3 regions of the Micromonospora sp. NPDC049282 genome follow, and region 2 is predicted to be linked to each of the others. Evidence: riboswitches for the same ligand, from Rfam matches in the RefSeq annotation. Region 2 holds a riboswitch; each other region holds the start of a gene.
What was found. A riboswitch is a leader RNA that binds a small molecule or an ion and turns the genes downstream of it on or off. The one in region 2 is predicted to bind S-adenosylmethionine.

Region 1 (5,968 bases), on a different contig from region 2:
CGCGCTCTCGGTCGGCTTCGAGCAGTTCCTGCTGCAACGCGACGCGGTCGGCCGGCAGGCCGCCGAGGTGCTCGACACCTTCGTCTACCACTTCTCCATCGCCACCGGGAACTACGGCTACGGCGCGGCGGCCGGTCTGTTCAAGGCCGTCATCGGTCTCGTGCTGATCCTGGCCGCGAACCGGGTGGCGCACCTGCTCGGCGAACGAGGGATCTACTCGAAGTCATGACCGTGACCATCCGCCGGCCGACCGGCGCCCGCGCCCGCCGACCGGTCTGGGAGGAGCCACCCACCCCGCTCGGCCAGGGACTCAAGGCCCTCCTGCTCACGCTGCTGGTGCTCGGCGTGCTCTTCCCGCTCTGGGTGGTGCTGGTGACCAGCCTCTCCTCACGGCAGACCATCGCCGACGCCGGCGGGCTGGTGGTCGTGCCGAAGGGCATCGACGCCTCGGCCTACCAGACCATCCTCGCCGGCGGCGCGGTCACCCGGGCGTTGTGGATCAGCACGCTGGTCACGGTGTGCGGCACCCTGATCGCGCTGACCGTCACCGTGCTCGCCGCGTACGGGCTGTCCCGGCCGGGCTCGCTGGGGCACCGCTGGCTGCTGGCGTACTTCCTGATCCCGTTCCTGCTCTATCCGCCGCTGGTGCCCCGCTACCTGGTGGTCACCGGGCTGGGCCTGAAGGACACCATCTGGGCGCTGGTCCTGCCGCCGGCGATCAGCGTGTTCAACCTCGTCGTGGTGCGCGGCTTCTTCCAGGGCATCCCGCAGGAGCTGATCGACAGCGCCCGCATCGACGGCGCCGGCGACTTCCGTACCCTGGGTCGGATCGTGCTGCCGCTGTCGCGCGCGGTCATCGCCGTGGTCGGCCTCTTCTACGCGGTCAGCTACTGGAACGTCTGGTTCGACGCGCTGCTGTTCATGGACCGCAACGACATGTACCCGATCCAACGCGTGCTGCAGAGCTACCTGCTGGCCGGGCAGGCGCCGCACACCTCCGGCGGCACCACCGGGGTGAGCATGCCACCGACCGAGGCGATCAAGATGGCGGTGGTGGTGCTGACCGTCGCGCCGATCGTCGCGGTCTACCCGTTCATCCAACGGCACTTCATCAAGGGGGTGCTGATCGGCGCGGTGAAGGGCTGACCCGCCGCTCAGAGCACCTGGGACAGGAACCGCCGCAGCCGGGGGTGCTCCGGCGCGTCGAACACGGCGGCCGGCGGTCCGGCCTCCAGCACCACGCCCCCGTCCATGAACGCGACGGTGTCCGCGACGGTGCGGGCGAAGCCCATCTCGTGGGTGACCACCACCATGGTCATGCCGGCGGCGGCGAGGTCCGCCAGCACCGCGAGCACGCCCTTGACCAGCTCCGGGTCCAGCGCCGAGGTGGCCTCGTCGAAGAGCATCACCTGCGGGCGCAGCGCGAGCGCCCGGGCGATGGCGACGCGTTGCTGCTGGCCGCCGGAGAGCTGCGCCGGTCGGACGTCGGCCCTGGCGGCCAGCCCGACCAGGTCGAGCTGGGCGCGGGCGAGCGCCACCGCCTCGTCCTCGTCGAGCTTCTTCAGCTTCCGCAGCGCGAGCGTGACGTTGCGCAGCACGCTCAGGTGCGGGAAGAGGTTGAACTGCTGGAACACCATGCCGATCCGCTGCCGCAACGCGTCCGGGTCGTCGCGCAGCACGCTGCGCCCGTCCAGCAGCACGTCGCCCCGGTCCGGCTCGATCAGCCGGTTGATCGTCCGTAGCAGGGTGGACTTGCCGGAGCCGGACGGCCCGATCACGCAGGCGGTGCCGCCCCGGGCCACGTCCAGGTCGGCGCCGCGCAGCACCCGGTGTGCGCCGAAGGCCAGGTGCACGTCGCGGACGGCGAGGCTGACCGAGGTGGCGGTGGTCGTGGTCATCGCGGGTCCCTTCCGGTCGGGGCGACGCCGGCGGGCGTCAGCTCGGGCTCGGGTTCGGGCGGCGCGGCCGGGCGGCCCTGCCGCAGCCGCCGGTCCAGCCAGTTGACGGCGTGCGTCAGCGGCACGGTCAGCAGCAGGTAGAACAGGCCGGCCAGCAGCAGCGCGGACTGGTTGCCGGTGTTCGCCGCGTAGTCCTGGCCGATCCGGAACAGCTCCCGCTGGCTGGCCAGCAGGCCGAGGAAGTAGACCAGGCTGGAGTCCTTGATCAACGCGATGAGCTGGTTGACCCAGGCGGGCAGCACCCGGCGTACGCCCTGCGGGATGATCACCAGGCGCATCGCCTCGCCCCAGGAGAAGCCGAGCGCCCGGGCGCCCTCCAACTGGGCGGCCTCCACGCTCAGGATGCCGGCGCGGAAGATCTCGCCCAGGTAGGCGGCGGCGATCAGCGACAGCGCCAGCACGCCCAGCGGGTAGGGGTTGGGGCCCCACACCCGCATGCCCAGCGGCGCCAGGCCGACGCCGATGAGCAGGATGGTCGCCGCGGCCGGCAGGCCGCGGAACACGTCGGTGTAGACCCGGGCCGGCCACCGCAACCATCGGGTACGCGAGATGCCCGCGACCGCCAGCAGCATGCCCAGCACCGAGCCGAGCAGGGCGGCGGAGACGGCGAGGATCAGCGTGTTGGGCAGCCCGACGGTAAGCATCTCGGGCAGCGCCTCGCGCATCGACTCCCAGTCGAAGAACGTCTCCCAGAGGGTGCTCAGTGGGTCCATGTCCGCTCCGTCCGCCCTGCTCGTGCTCGGTTACCGGCTCAGGAGGCGGCCGACGGCGCCGGCGCCGGGACCGTGCCGCTGCCGGGCTTGAAGTCGGCCGGGACGGGCCGCCCCGGGTAGTACTCCGCCTGCAGGCGGGTCCAGGTGCCGTCGGCGATCACCTCGTCGAGGCCCTTGTTCAGCGCCTCGCGCAGCTTGTCGTTGCCCTTCGCCACCGCGAACGCGGTCGGGGTGGGGCTGAGCTGCTTCGCCGCGACCTTGATCTTGCCGTTGCTGTCGGCGGCGGACTTGTCGCCGATCTCGGCCGGGGCGATCCAGGCGTCGGCGGTGCCGGCCTTGAGCTGGTTGACCGCGCCGTTGTAGTCGGGCACGCGCACCGGGTCGAGGTTCTGCTTGGTGGCGTAGTCGTCCTGCACGGTGCCCTGCACCACCACCACGCGCTTGCCGGCGAGCTGGTCGAAGCCGGTGAGCGGGGAGCCGGCCGGCACGTCCAGGCCGAAGTAGCCGAAGTCGTAGCCGTTGCCGAAGTCCACCGTCTTCTTCCGGGCCTCGGTGATCGTGATCGAGGAGCTGCCCACGTCGAACTTGCCGCTGTCGACCTGGGCGAGCAGGGCGGAGAAGTCGGTGCCGACGAACTCCACCTTCAGGCCGACCTTGCCGGCGACCGCGCGCAGCAGGTCGTTGTCGAAGCCGGTGAACTCGCCGTTCCTCAGATACACGTTCGGCGGGGCGTCGGTGAGCGTGCCGGCCCGGATCACGCCGGGTCGGAGCAGGCCGTACGGGTTGTCGGCCTGGTCGGTGGAGCCACCGCCGCCGCAGGCGGTGAGTGCGGTGGCGGCGAGCACGGCCGCAGCGCCGAGCGCGGCGACGCGGGTCAGGGCGGTACGGATACGCACAGGAACTCTCCAGAGTGGATGGACGCGCGCCGCGCGTGCCGGTGCCGGCGACGCCGGGCACGGCGGAGCCGGGAGGACGGATCGGGGAAGGGGGTGGAGCGTTGGTTCAGCGCGCGTCGCGACAGCGGTCGGTGCACACCCGCATCAGGTCGACGTGGCGGCGCTCGACCAGCATGAGGCGGGCCGGAGTGACGGGCGGTGCGAACATCGGGTCTCCCCTGGTCGGTCGGTGCTGACCTGGGTGCCAGGCCACGCTTGCGCCGACGGCTGCCGGCGCCTGGTCCTCACCCGGAGCACCCCACCGTGGCGGAGGGTTGCCGGCCAGCGAGCCGGGGCTTGACGCTGGCGCTCATGACCTGCCGAAAGGCTAGCAGCACCGGTGCGCGGGTCGTCCAGCGGTTATGACCGGCCTCACGCGCCGGGCCTTACCGTCGCGCGGGCACGACCGGCGCGTCCCGGCCGGTGCCGTGCCGGGACGGGCCGCGGTGCTCGTGGTAGTCCTGCTCGACGTTTACCGTCCAGACGTCGTGGTCCGCGCCGTGCGCGATGTTCTCGGCGGTCAGCATGGCGGTGAGCATGGAGTGGTCCGCGTTGTTGTACCGGTGCATGCCGTTGCGCCCGACCGGGTGCACGTTCGGCGCCTCCCGGGCCAGCCACCCCCGGATCACGTCGACGTTGTGCTGGTACCGCTCGTCGTACACCGGGTACGCCTTGGGCATCCGCACCACGTGGCCCGCCTCGACGCAGCCGGGCCGCACCAGCCCCAGCCGCTCCAGCTCGGCGGTGGCGAACGCGACCAGCCGTTCGTCCGGGGTCCGCCACATCTCGTCGCCCTCGAAGACGAAGTACTCCAGCCCCAGGCAGGTCCGGCCGTCCTTGACCAGGTACGGCGACCAGGAACCGAAGTTCTGGATCCGCCCCACCCGGGCCGCCGGGTCGTGCACGTAGATCCAGTTGTCCGGGAACGAGAACTCCGCCGGCACCACCAGCGCGACGGTGAGGAAGTCCCGGTACCGCAGGTCGTCGGCGGCCGCCCGCACCTCCGGCGGGGCGGCCGGACGCATGGCGTGCACCAGCGCGGAGATCGGCATCGAGGAGATCACGTGCTCGGCCGGTTCGGTGCGTGCACCGCCCCCGTCGACCACCGTCACGGCGGTGGCCCGACGGGCGGCCGGATCCCGGTGCACCTCGCTCACCCAGGTGCCGGTGGCTACCGTGCCGCCGCGCCGGACGACCTCCTCGGTGCAGCGTTCCCACATCATCCCCGGCCCGTGCTTCGGATACTGGAACTCCTCGATCAGGCTGGTCACGTCCGTACGGCCGCGGCCGGGCAGCAGCGCGTTGCGCATCGCGGTCGCCAACGACAGGTTCTTGATCCGCTGGGCGGCCCAGTCGGCCTGCAACCGGTCCGCCGGCATCCCCCAGACCTTCTCCGTGTACGTCTTGAAGAAGATCGAGTAGAGCCGCCAGCCGAAGCGGGCCGACACCCACCCCTCGAAGTGCGACTGGTCCTTCGGCGGTCGCAGCCGGGCCCGGCCGTACGAGCCGAGACAGCGCAGCGCCTCCCACACCCCCAGGTTGCGCAGCGCGTTGCCGGCGTTGAGCGGGTAGTCGTAGAGGGCTCCCCGGTAGTAGATCCGGCTCATCCGAGGTCGGAGCAGGAAGTCCTCGTCGGGCAGGATCTCGTGCCAGAAGTCCTCGACCCGGGAGACCTTGGTGAAGAACCGGTGCCCACCGATGTCGAACCGCCATCCGTCGCGCTCCACCGTGCGGCTGATCCCGCCCACCACGTCGTCGGCCTCGTAGACCCGGACCGGCAGGCCGTGCCGTCGCAACTCGTACGCTGCGGTCAGCCCGGCCGGACCTGCCCCGATGACCACCGTTCCGTCGCCGTCACCCATGCCGTCCGCGCCCCCCGCCAGCCCGCCGATGCGGAACCGCCCTTACCCGTCCTGCCGGCGTCCTCACCTGCCGCGCCGCACCGGCCGGCACATCGGCCCGGTCGGTGTGAACCGGGCCGGAACGGGAAGGCGGGTCGGGTTTCCCGGTCCGGGGGTCGGTCGCGGGGCGACCGGTGGGAGCGCGATGACGGACGAGCGGCGGGCCGGCCCGGCCGACCTCGCCCGGGGGCGACCGCGGGCGGCGGCCCGGCTGGCGGCGGCGGCCCGTCGGGTGCCCGAGCCCTGGGGCTTCGTGCTCGCCGTCTTCGTCGGCGCCAAGCTCGTGCTCAGCCTGGTCGGCGTGCTGGTGCTGGCCGCGTGGGACGGGGTGCCCGGCGCGCCGCCGGCCGCCGAGGCGTTGATGCGCGACCAGCAGGACGCCGTCTCGTCGCACCGCTGGGTCTCGCTCTGGTTCGCCTGGGACTCGTTCCTCTACGATCACCTGGCCCGGTTGCCGCTGG
Region 2 (5,968 bases):
GACCTGGCCACCTCGGGCGGGCTCAACTTCACCCTGTTCTCGATCCTGGTGTCGGCGTCGTTCCTGCTGGTCGTGGTGGTGGCGCTGTTCTGCGGTGACACGGTGGCCAGCGAGGCGAGCTGGGGGAGCCTGCGCTACCTGCTGGCCGTGCCGGTGCCCCGGGCCCGGCTGCTGGCGGTGAAGCTGGTGGTCGCGCTCGCGTACTCCGGGTTGGCGTTGCTGTTGCTGGCCGGCACCGCGCTGGTGGCCGGCACGCTGCGCTACGGCTGGGAGCCGTTGAGCAGCCAGGTCTCCGCCGAACTGGCGCCGGCCGAGGGGTTGCTCCGGCTGCTCGGGGTGCTCGGGTACCTGGCGGTGGTGCTGCTGGTGGTGGCCGGGCTGGCGTTCCTGCTGTCGGTGACCACGGACGCCGCGCTCGGCGCGGTCGGCGGGGCGGTGCTGCTGTGGATCCTGTCCAGCATCCTCGACCAGATCACCGCGCTGGGCGGGCTGCGCAACCTGCTGCCGACCCACTACAGCAGCGCCTGGCTGGGCCTGCTGTCGTCGCCGATGCAGACCGACGACGTGGTCAAGGGGGCGATCTCGGCGGTCGTCTACGCCACGCTGTTCTGGAGCCTGGCGTTCTGGCGCTTCACCCGCAAGGACATCACGAGCTGAGGTGAAAGGCGGGGCCCCCTATTAACGCATCCGGTGGAGGAAGGGGCCCCGCTTAACGCCTTCTGCCCATATCATGGGAGCGTTCCCATGTGATTGTCCCGCCTGCAAGGAATCGATTACTTTCGATTCCTATGCCCACCATCCTGGACGTCGTCCGACAGTCGTCCCAGGAGGTTTCCCATGGTTCCGGCGCAGTTGAAAGGCCCCGTGCTCTCCCTGTTCCGCATCGTCGTCGGCCTGCTCTTCCTGCTCCACGGCGCAGCGTCGATCTTCGGCATACTCGGCGGCAACCCGGTCACCGGCAAGGCGGTCCCGGTCGGCACCTGGCCCGGCTGGTGGGCTGCGCTGATCCAACTGGTCTGCGGCGCGCTGGTCCTCGTCGGCCTGGTCACCCGGCCGGCCGCGCTGCTCGCCTCCGGCTCGATGGCGTACGCCTACTTCGTGGTGCACCAGCCGCACGGCCTGCTGCCCATCAGCAACGGCGGCGAGGCGGCCGCGATGTTCTGCTGGTCGTTCCTGCTGGTCGCGGTGCTCGGCCCCGGCACCTGGGCGCTCGACGCCCTGCTGTCCCGCCGCGGTCCCGCCGCCGCCGAGACCTCGTCCGCCCCTCGGGCGTCCGTCCCCGCCTGAACCCCTCGCTCGCCGAGATCTTGGTACGGGCGCGCCCCTCAAGGGGTCGTCCCGTACCAAGATCCGGTGCGGCAGTTGCCGGGATGGTCGGCCGGCAGGTGGCAGCGGCCCGCCCCGGGGAGGCGGGCGTCGCACCAGACCCGGGTACGCACGAACTGCCGGTCCTCCTCCGACAGCGTCGTCTCGCCGAAGTCGACGGCCAGCACGTGCCCGAGTGAGCGGCGCAGCGCCATGGCCAGGGCGGCGGCCTCGTCGACGCTGGTCAGGGTGGTGGGCAGGTGGATGATCCAGTGCGGTTCGGTCACCGTGGTCGACCCCCGTCGGCCAACCCCTCGGTGTACGACGACAACGCCGCGACGGCCGACGTCAGGCTCTCCGCCATCAGGGCGAGGCGTTCGGCGCCGTCCTGCCACTGCCGGACGGTCGTCCCGGCGACTGGTTCCGCGCCCCGGTCGGCGTCGGAGAGCTGCTGCCCGGCAGCGGTGATCCGGGCCGGGAGCCGGCCGATCCGATCAGCGGCCGTGCCCAACCGGTTCCGCACGCCGTCCAGTGCCTCGACCAGCCCGCCGATGGTCGCGGTGTCCCGGTGACCGGCCGCGACGCGCAGTCGGCGTACCCCGTCACTGACCTGGAATTCGGCGTCGCCGGCCAGGTCGAGGGCGTCCTCGCCGCTGCGCCGGGCCAGCCTGATCGCCGGATGGGCGCAGCCCGCGCCGACGCGTGCCAGCAGCACGGTGGCGGCGGCCACCCCGAGGTGCGTCTCCCGTAGCTCGGCGGTGACCTGCTCGACCGCCCAGATCGCGCTGGCGACCGGCACCTCTGAACTCGTCTCCGCATCCGTCACATCACGTCTCCTTCGCCTGGTGGATGGCCGGAGCAGCGCGCGGGTCCACTGGGGATGTGCGCTGCCCCGGCCGGGGGGATCGACCAGTGCCTAGCCGGGCGGTCCTGCGGGAAGCTTTACCGATAATGCTGGTAAAGTCAACGATGCGCTTGAGGTTCCTCCCGGCTTCGTGATCAGATGGGCATGCCTAGCTGGGAGTGCCCGCATGTCCACACCGCGCCGGTTTGAGCCGCACTACCGAAGGATCATCGCCGACATCCGGAGGCGCATCGCCGACGGCGAGTGGCCGCCCGGCCACAAGCTGCCGTCCACAAAGGAGTTGGCGGACATCTACGAGGTGGGCAGTCAGTCGACCGTGCGGCAGGCCATCACGATCCTGATTGAGACCGGCGAGTTGTACGGCCACCAGGGTCTCGGTGTGTTCGTCCCCGACGCCGACAGATAGCTGGACCGCCTGCAGCGGGCCTCCAGGGGAGGATCGGCGTCGCCGCCCGAAATCTTGGAAGGAAATGGCCCCTGGAGGGGCGCTTTCCTTCCAGGATCTCTCGGATTGCTGTCGGCGGTGCAGGTGCCGCGCTCAGAGTGGGTTGATCGGGGTGGTGGCAGTGGACGGTGGGGCAGTCGGAGCGGTCGGTTCCGTGGTGGGGTCGGGGTCGCTGCGCTTCCAGGCGCTCACCCCGAGCCGGCCGGTGTTGCCGAGGTCGATCGGCCCGTCCAGCTCGACCGGTTGCGCCGGTCGGCCGGTCACCGGCGCGACGTCGAGCTGTCGGCCCTCGGTCGCCACCACGGTCGCGTCGGTGACGGTGTTGCGCCAGAGCAGCGCGGCGCCGGCCCGTTCGCCGGGGCGCAGCACGAGCCGGGTCGGCGCCGCGTCGAAGCCGGAGGTGATCTCCTTGGCGCCCGGGACGATCCGGACCGTGATCGGGTCCCCGTCGGCATCCCGGAGCCGGACCGCCGGATAGCCGCGCAACTCGTACGGCTGGTTGCCGCAGTTGACCAGGCCCAGGCCCATGGCCCGCAGCCCCATCGCGGCGCTCACCCCGGTCTCGGTGATCCGGATGCCCTCCGGGGTGCAGGCCGGGGTGGGTGAGGTGGTGGGGGCGGTCGGCGGGGCGGGCATCGGTTCGACGTGCGGTGGCTCGGTGCACGCCGCCAGCAGCGTCAGTGCCGTGAGAAGAACGGTCCCGACCGCCGCGCTGCGCATGGGGTGATCATGCCACCCGGTGGGCGAGCCGGTCGCCCTGGTCGGCCGCCGAGCCGGCCCACTGCGTGGGAACCCCGGGTGGCAACGTCGTGAGCGGCGCATAGACTCGACGGCACAACTGCATACCTCATCCAGAGGGGCTGAGGGATACGGCCCGACGACGCCCCGGCAACCACCCGCACGCTCGACGACGAGCGACCTGCGGGCAGGTGCCAATTCCGTCCCCGCCGCACCCGGCGATGCGGGGAAAGATGAGAGGACCCTCGGCATGACGTCGACGCTTCCCGCCGTGTCCGGCATCGACACCTCCCGCAGCCCGGCCCGTGCCCTGGTCTGTCGCGCCTGTTCCGCGCGCTACCCGCTGGCCGCCCAGCACGCCTGCTACGAGTGTTTCGGCCCGCTGGAGGTCGACTACGACACCGCCGCGTTGGCCACCGTCACCCGGGAGCAGATCGAGGCCGGCCCGAACAGCATCTGGCGCTACGCCGCCCTGCTGCCGGCCGGCCAGGACCCGGCCACCCGGGTCACCCTCGATCCGGGGCTGACCCCGCTCGTCGCCGCCGGAAACCTCGCCGCCGAGCTGGGTCTCACCGGTCCGCTCTGGGTCAAGGACGACAGCGCCAACCCCACCCACTCGTTCAAGGACCGGGTGGTGTCGGTGGCCCTGACCGCCGCCCGGGCGCTCGGTTTCACCCGCTACGCCTGCGCGTCCACCGGCAACCTGGCCAACTCGGTCGCCGCGCACGCCGCCCGTGCCGGCGTGCCGTCGGTGGTCTTCATCCCCAGCGACCTGGAGCAGGGCAAGGTCGTCACCACCGCGGTCTACGGCGGCGATCTGGTCGCCATCGACGGCTCCTACGACGACGTGAACCGGCTCTGCGGCGAGCTGGTGGAGACCGACGAGTTCGAGGACACCGCGTTCGTCAACGTCAACGTCCGGCCGTTCTACGCCGAGGGCTCCAAGACGCTCGGCTACGAGGTGGCCGAGCAACTGGGCTGGCGCATCCCGGCCCAGGTGGTCATCCCGATGGCCAGCGGCGAGCTGCTCACCAAGATCGACAAGGCGTTCACCGAGCTGGTCGAGATCGGGCTGGTCGAGGCGCCGGCCGGCGGCTGGAAGGTGTTCGGCGCCCAGTCCGCCGGCTGCAACCCGATCGCCACCGCGCTGCACGACGGCCGCGACACCATCGTCCCGGTCAAGCCGACCGGCATCGCCAAGTCGCTGAACATCGGCGACCCGGCCGCCGGCGTCTACGCGCTGGAGGCGGTCCGCCGCACCGGCGGCTGGATGGAGTACGCCGACGACGACGAGATCCGCGACGGCATCCGGCTGCTGGCCCGGACCACCGGCGTGTTCGCCGAGACCGCGGGCGGTGTGACGGTGGCGGTGCTGCGCAAGCTGGTGCGGTCCGGAAGGCTCGACCCCACGGCCGAGACGGTGATCTTCAACACCGGCGAGGGCCTGAAGACGCTCGACGCGGTGGCCGCCACCGCCGGCCCCACCCACCGCATCAAGCCCAACCTCCGCGCCGCCCGAGACGCCGGCCTCCTCTCCTGACTGCGCCCCACCCTCCCCACTCCCACCCCTCCTCCGCGATCTTGCACTTTCCGCCCCGGCGAAAGGGGTGAATCGCCCTCGCCTCGGGGCCGAAAGTGCAAGATCAACGAGAGGGTGGGTGGGGCGGGCTCGCCCGGGTGGGGGATCGGGGGCGACCAGGGGGTGACGGGGGAACTGCGGGGAGTGGCAGAAAACCACCGGCAAGGACTTGACGGCAGGAACCGGACGGCGCAAGATGCTCGGTGCGGGAGGGCATCCGCCGGAGACTTTTCAAAGTTTTGCGACCCAACGCCGGAGGCGTTGTGCGGACGTCCCTCCCGACCAACCTCGCGCAGGGCCAGCGGAAAACCGCTGGCCCTGTCGCCGTTCCCGGGCCAGCCAGTTTGTGACACGCCCCTACTGATCTGGTGCCTTCCTGTTGCATGATGGCGGCATGACGGAGACCCCGCACCCCCTGCACGACAGGCACGCCGAGACCCTCGACCGGGCGCTGACCGCGATCACGGAGCGCGGGTACTGGTCCGCCTATCCCGAGTCGCCCAGCCCTCGGGTGTACGGCGAGACCGCCGCCGCCGACGGCAAGGCCGCCTTCGAGGCGTACCTGGGCGGAGACTTCCCGCTCGACCAGGCCGGTGACGGCAGCACCGTCGCCACCGAGGCCAGCCCGTTCGGCGTGCCGCTCGACGTGCGCTACCCGCACGCAGGCGCCGACCAGCTGGTGGCCGCCGCCACGGCCGGGCTGCCGGCCTGGCGCGACGCCGGCCCGAAGGCCCGGGCGGGGGTCTGCCTGGAGATCCTCGACCGTCTCCACAAGAACATCTTCGAGCTGGCCAACGCGGTGCAGTTCACCAGCGGCCAGGCGTTCGTGATGGCGTTCCAGGCCGGCGGCGCGCACGCGCTGGACCGGGCCCTGGAGGCGGTCGCCTACGCGTATTCGGAGATGACCCGTCATCCGGGGACGGCCGGCTGGGAGAAGGCCGCCGGCAAGGGCGACCCGCTGCGGATGACCAAGACGTTCCACGTGGTGCCGCGCGGGGTGGCCCTGGTCATCGGCTGCAACACGTTCCCCACCTGG
Region 3 (5,968 bases), on a different contig from region 2:
GCGCTGCTTCCGTACCGAGATGCCCTTTATCTTGATCCAGCAGCAAGCGGGCACGCCATCGCGCGGCGCTGCCTGCACGCGACGCCCTCGGCCGAACGGGAGTCGCTGCGGGGCTTCTTGCTCCGGTCCCCCTCCGGCGGCTGTGTCTGGCTGCGTACCGAACTGTTCCGCCGGGTTGGTGGCCTGGACGAACGTTTCGAAGGGTGGGGCGGCGAGGACGACGACTTTGCGATCAGGCTCGGGTTATGGGCCGCGCTGGAGCGGTACTCCGACACGCTGCTGCACCTGTACCACCCGCCCGCCAGGGCCGAGATCCGCGACGGCGTGCCGACGAACGGGCCGTCACGTGGGCAGTACTGGCCGACCCTGGAGGTCGGTGTCATCGATCGGTACGCGCCCGGAGCCGACGCCGCCCGACCAGACGCCCCGAATATCGAGGAGCACGGCTGATGGAAATCGTGACCGACCTTCGCGAGCCGGATCAGGTGCTGGGGCGGGTCGCCGACCACGGGGCGGTGCTACTGCGGCCGGCCGGCCGCTTCTCCCGCGCCGAGTTCGTCGCACTCGGCGACGCGCTGATGCGGCCACGCTCGCACGGCGCCGCGTTGGCGGAAGCCCGGGAGTTCGTGGCCGGTGACGCGACGACGACCACCGTGACGACGGGCCGGCAGGGGATCCCCCTGCACCGCGAGGCGTCATATGTGCCCGGGTCTCCCTCGCTGCTCATGTTCTACTGCGAACGCCCTGCGGCCGAGGGCGGCGAGACGACGGTCTGTGACGGCGTCCAGCTCCTGGCGGCCCTGCCTCAGGCGATCCGGGAGTTCGTCACCAGAGCCGAGATCCGCTGGCAACTCGACATGCCGGACGGTAGTTGGCAGGAGATGTGCGGTGCGGACGACCCGGCGGCGGCGATCGCCGCGATCGCCGGATACGCGCCGTTTCTGATGCCCTGGGAGTCGGTGACCGCCGATGCGGTGGGACGGACCGTGCGGGTGCGTCTGTCGACCCGGTGCGTCACGCCGGCGCTCTTCGACAATCTTCCGGCGTTCTGCAATTCCGTCCTCGTCCAGACCGGCCGCCGGAGCAGCGCCGCCGATCACGGGCGGCGGCTGGAGCTGCGGATGGCCGACGGCGCACCGTTCCCCGTCGAGGTGCTCAGCGCCGTCGCGTTGGTCGCCGAGGAACTCACCGTGCCGGTGCCGTGGCAGCCGGGAGACGTCGTCATCGTGAACAACACGCGCGTGATGCACGGCCGACGCGGCTTCGCTGATCCGGCCCGGCGGATCCTGGTCCGGATGGGCTACCTCACGCCCGGGTCGGTCGACCGATGGTGGCGCGAGCCGGCCGCCCTGGACCGCGTGCCGCCGGTCCGCTGATCGAGCAGGATGCCGGGGGTGCGAGAGCCGATGCCGGTATCTTACCCGTCCGTTGCCTGGCTGGGCCGATCATGTGATCAATACGGTTGAGGCAGCCGCGCGGCGGATCCGCCACCCAGATCGTAGTCGACAACGGCGGTTCACATTGGACGCGGACCCACCTCACGAAGGGGCCAGAATGAAGGTACGGGAAGACTTTGAGGCGGTCGTCCGGGATCTGTCCGGGCTGGACCTGAATGGGTTCCAGATCGATCCGCAGCGGCCGGAGCTGACGCTGACCACGCTCTCCATGTCGCCGGGAGTAAGCCTCGTGGATCCATCGCTGACCACGAAGAGCTGCACGCTGGCTTGTGGCGGTCAGGGCTGCAACTGCGTCTGTGACTCCGTCTGTCATGTGCACGAAGGCTGATCTCACCTGGCGGGTTCGCTGGGCGACCGTTCGCCCGGCCGGTCCTGAGGGCTGCCTGCGCGGCCGGGGCGCGGCGAGGACACCGGACCCCGACCTGGCAGTCCACCTCACCGCCTGACATACGGGGGGTTGTCCGGTCTGCCCGAACGGCGGGTCAGCCGTCCGGGCGCGGGCAGCGCGCCGGCCTCCGGGGGTGTGGTGTGATGCGCCCTGCCCCGGAGGCCGGCGTCCACAAGGCAGACGTTGCGGTGGCCAGTGGTCGTGCCGATGCCGGAACTGCCTGCGGGTCACCGGTGGCGTCATGGGCTGCCATGGTCTCCTGCCGGCGGGGTTCCTCGCGCAGGATGGCGCAGTGCAGCCACTCCTCCGGGATGGCGAAACCGGCCACGAGCGTCCGCATGTGCGGGCGCAGCTCCTCGAGCAGACCGTTCACCACGGCGGTTATCACGTTCGAGCGGGCCGGCGTGAGCGTCCGTGCTCCAGGAACCACCCCTTGTGGGCCTCGAGAACGCCGAGCGCGGACAAGTCGCAGACCCGGGAGAGCAGCGCCCGGACCGCCGGGTCGGCGGTGTCCCCGATGCCGGCGACGAACGCCTCCAGGGGTCGAAGGGACGGTCCTTCTTCGTGATCGCCTGACTTTCCGAAGTCCGAACACCGTTCGCTCATCGACCCGCGAACGACCCACCCAGGCCAGGACCACCGGCCGCACCCTCAAGGAGAAAGCCATGTCCCGCTCGACCGGCTCCACTGTCCCCCGACGCCGCAGGTGGTCTGCACTGTTCGCCGTCGGCGCCGCTACGGCGGCCATCGTCGGCACCGCCGCACCCGCGGCAGCCGGCCCGGTGAACAGCGCTGCCGCCGCCCCGTGTCCGTTCAGCGCGACGCTGTGCCTGTTCGACCAGACGTCGTTCGGCGGTGCGCGGTTCGCCGTCAAGTCGTTGGTCCCCGGAGGCATGTGTGTCAGCCTGAACGACAGCGGTTGGGGAAACCGGGCACGCTCGGCGATCAACACCGCCGGCCGCAGCGCGGCCCTGTTCTCCAACGACGATTGCCTCGGCGACCCGTTCCAGGTAGCGCCGAACGCCAGTCTGTCGGACCTGGGTAGCTTCAGGCCGCAGAGCGTCTGGGTGTCGTAGCCATTCCCGTGACCCGGCCCCTGCGGTCGCGGTGCGCGCCGCCAACGCCGTGATCCCTGGCCGATGTTCCTGGTCACGCCCTCAGTGTTGCTATGCCGGTAGCGGCGCGGGATCTCGCGCCGCTACCGGCCTGTTCCGGCGCCTCGTCGCGGCGGCCCGACCTGGACCCACTTCCTGAGCGCGCCGAAAGCCCATCAGCACAGCCTCGACCGGCACGCCCGCAGCGCCCGCTGGTCCGCCCGCGACCGCCCTGGCGGACGCGCAATCCTCTACCACCGCCACGTCGGCTCCGTCCTCGCCCGCGACTGGTCAAGCCGGATGGACCAAATGTTCATCGGCGCCGTCGCCGTCAGCGCCGAGGCGACCACTCTCCGCCGCCCTGACCCTGCGGCTACTACTACCGACGGCACGAAACCCGTAGTCGTCAACTACACGGGACCGCCTGCGGTCAAATCCGACTATCTGGGCGCCGCAGTCAACCCGGTGCCTTGGCCGCCACGCACCTCAGTTCCAGCACCGAGGGAAGGCCGTCCCTTGCTTGGCCGTGAGCGCGAAGCCTGATTCGCAGCTCACGAAGTTGCCCGTCCACACCGGCCCGGCGCAGGACCGCAGCGGGGAAGTAACGACGTCGGCCGTGGTGCTACGGTCACCTGCAAGGTCATGAGCGCCAGCGCAGAGCCCCGGCTTGCTGGCCGGCAACCCTCCGTTCGCGGGCGGGGTGCTCCGGGTGAAGACCAGGCTCGGCACGAGCGATGTCGAGCAAGCCGCGAAATAGGAGGTCCATATGGCGGCTGTCCCTTCCTCCCACCAGCACACGGCAGCCGAACAGCTCGGGCCGGGTGGTCCACTGAGACTGCACCTCGCCGACGTTGACGTCGCTGGGCAGATCGCACTGCTGCACGCCGAAAGCTGGCGCCGACACTACCGAGGCGCCTACGCCGATTGCTTCCTCGACGGTGACGTCGCCGCCGACCGTCGCGCCGTCTGGACTGCCCGCTTGGCCACCCCGACCAACTGCCAAACCGTGGTGGCCGAGGACAACGACCGGCTGGTCGGCTTCATCCACGTCGTGTTCGATCACGACCAGCAATGGGGCAGCCTCGTCGATAACCTGCACGTTGCCAACGACCGCCACCGGACCGGCGTCGGAACCGCCCTCCTGGCGCACGCCGCCCGAGCCGTCATCGAACACGCGAGAGCCGCCGGAATGTATCTGTGGGTCCTTGAGCAGAACACGGCGGCGCAACAGTTCTACCGCGCCCGCGGAGCTCGCCACGTCGAAACGGCAGCAGTATCGCCGCCAGGCGCAGACCCATCCCGGCTCAACGGCAGCCCTCGCAAGCTCCGCATGGCATGGCCAGACGCCGCCGCAAGCGATCTCGACGCCGAACTCAAACATCGACCTCAGGCACGCTGAATCCAAAATCCGAAAGGTAGGTCTGGACGGTATCCGCAGCGATCGTCCAGACCTACCTTTCGGAGCGCTGGTCAGCGGCCCGCCGTCCGCAGTCCGCAGCTGGACAGGACAACGGCCGTCGAGGTAGTGCGAGAGCACCGCGAAGTTCGGGTAGTTCATGTTCGGGTACCGGCCGGGCGAATCGCCGCCGGGCGAGGCGTCGATGCTGATCGGCCGGGTGCCGTCGTTGCCGTTCATCGCCGAGTGGAGGGCCTGCTCGAAACTCTCGGAGTCATCGGTGAAGTTCGGCTCGTTGATCTGGCTCCACCGGACGACCGCCGGGGTGTGCCAGTCACAGCAGTACGCCGACGGGCGCCACCGTAGCAATTGCGCAACCGGTGTGGCAGGACGGCCTCAGCGCAGCGTCGACTGCCTCGGGATCAGTTCGAAGTCGACGACTATCCTCCGGGGCGCCGGCTGTTCCTCTCGCGGCACACCGTCGAACTGGAGTTGGATCCGCTCTTCCAGCAGGGCGACTGCCTGGTGTGCGATCACGTCGCGTCCGGGGTCGATGGTGCTCAGCGGAGGTCGGGAGTAGTTCGCTTCGTCGATGTTGTCGAAGCCGATCAGCAGGACGTCCTCGGGAACCCGTAGGCCGCGGTCCTGAAAGGCGGCGAGCGCACCCAGCGCGAGTGTGTCGGCGAACGCCACGACCGCGTCGGGCTTGACGCCGCTGTCAAGGATGCGAGCGATCGTCGTGGCGCCGGTGGAGTGGAAATAGTCGGGTACACCGATGATCGCGCGTGGGTCGACGTCGAACCCTCGTGACTGGAGGGCGTCCCGGAAGCCCTGGAACCGCAGCGTTCCGCTGCTCGGCGATGGGTCGTCCTTAACTCCCAGGGGAACTACCGTGGTCGCACCCCGGCCCAGGACGTGCTCGGTCGCCGCACGTGCTCCCTCGACGTTGCTCATCGTGACGTGGTCGAGGCCGCCATCGAACACCCGCTCGCCCAGGAGCACGAGGGGGAAGTCGACGTCGAACAGCGGGAGGTCTTTCTGGCCCAGCGCGAGCGGGGAGTACAGCACGCCGTCGAAGCGTGACCGGTAGCTGCCGTCCAGTACCCGCAACTCGCGGTCGCGCTCAGCGTCGGTCTGCTCGATGAAGACGGTCAGGCCTCGCCTGGATGCCTCTCGCATGACGGCGTCCGCAAGTTCGGCGAAGTACACAACGCGCAGCGACGGCAGCACCAAAGCGATCGCCCCGGTCCGGCCTCTGCTCAGGTTCCGCGCCGACACATTCACGTGGTAGCCCAGCTCACGGATCGCGTCGTCCACCCGCTCGCGGGTTTCCGGACGCACGTACTGATAGCCGTTGAGGATGTTGGACACCGTCTTGATCGACACCCCGGCGAGTCGGGCGACGTCGCGCATCGTCGCCGACCTGTTGGTCTTGCGTGCCACAGCCCCTCCCGCCGCTCGTCGATTCGTCGGCCAGGGTATAAGACTGCACCATTCACAACCCCAGGACGCAGCGGCCGGCCCGCCCGATCCGGGGCGCGCCGGCCGCGTGACGCGAGGTCAGTTGATGGTCAGGGCGATGGCGTGAACGGAGCCGCGGACCGGGTCGATCTGCAACTCGTAGGCACCTGGG

Region 1: another riboswitch for S-adenosylmethionine. It lies ahead of ACGFI2_RS05720 (ABC transporter substrate-binding protein); the one in region 2 lies ahead of thrC (threonine synthase).
Region 3: another riboswitch for S-adenosylmethionine. It lies ahead of ACGFI2_RS14130 (GNAT family N-acetyltransferase); the one in region 2 lies ahead of thrC (threonine synthase).

What each region holds. Positions count from the first base shown of each region.
Region 1 covers NZ_JBICSL010000002.1:400,722-406,689, reverse strand. Annotated here, with positions in the region: gene ACGFI2_RS05740 (ABC transporter permease) at 1-229, shown strand, start outside; gene ACGFI2_RS05735 (carbohydrate ABC transporter permease) at 226-1,146, shown strand; gene ACGFI2_RS05730 (amino acid ABC transporter ATP-binding protein) at 1,155-1,898, opposite strand; gene ACGFI2_RS05725 (amino acid ABC transporter permease) at 1,895-2,671, opposite strand; gene ACGFI2_RS05720 (ABC transporter substrate-binding protein) at 2,710-3,567, opposite strand; SAM riboswitch class IV at 3,814-3,924, opposite strand; gene ACGFI2_RS05715 (NAD(P)/FAD-dependent oxidoreductase) at 3,993-5,468, opposite strand; gene ACGFI2_RS05710 (hypothetical protein) at 5,653-5,968, shown strand, end outside.
Region 2 covers NZ_JBICSL010000008.1:76,547-82,514, reverse strand. Annotated here, with positions in the region: gene ACGFI2_RS15185 (ABC transporter permease) at 1-657, shown strand, start outside; gene ACGFI2_RS15180 (DoxX family protein) at 838-1,287, shown strand; gene ACGFI2_RS15175 (hypothetical protein) at 1,326-1,592, opposite strand; gene ACGFI2_RS15170 (hypothetical protein) at 1,589-2,131, opposite strand; gene ACGFI2_RS15165 (winged helix-turn-helix domain-containing protein) at 2,337-2,576, shown strand; gene ACGFI2_RS15160 (DUF4232 domain-containing protein) at 2,709-3,335, opposite strand; SAM riboswitch class I at 3,460-3,593, shown strand; gene thrC (threonine synthase) at 3,604-4,893, shown strand; gene paaN (phenylacetic acid degradation protein PaaN) at 5,327-5,968, shown strand, end outside.
Region 3 covers NZ_JBICSL010000007.1:2,549-8,516, reverse strand. Annotated here, with positions in the region: gene ACGFI2_RS14155 (glycosyltransferase) at 1-450, shown strand, start outside; gene ACGFI2_RS14150 (TauD/TfdA family dioxygenase) at 450-1,376, shown strand; gene ACGFI2_RS14145 (hypothetical protein) at 1,555-1,785, shown strand; partial or broken gene ACGFI2_RS14140 (acyl-CoA dehydrogenase) at 2,054-2,385, opposite strand; gene ACGFI2_RS14135 (peptidase inhibitor family I36 protein) at 2,511-2,921, shown strand; SAM riboswitch class IV at 3,578-3,693, shown strand; gene ACGFI2_RS14130 (GNAT family N-acetyltransferase) at 3,706-4,338, shown strand; gene ACGFI2_RS14125 (LacI family DNA-binding transcriptional regulator) at 4,732-5,778, opposite strand; gene ACGFI2_RS14120 (alpha/beta hydrolase-fold protein) at 5,896-5,968, opposite strand, start outside.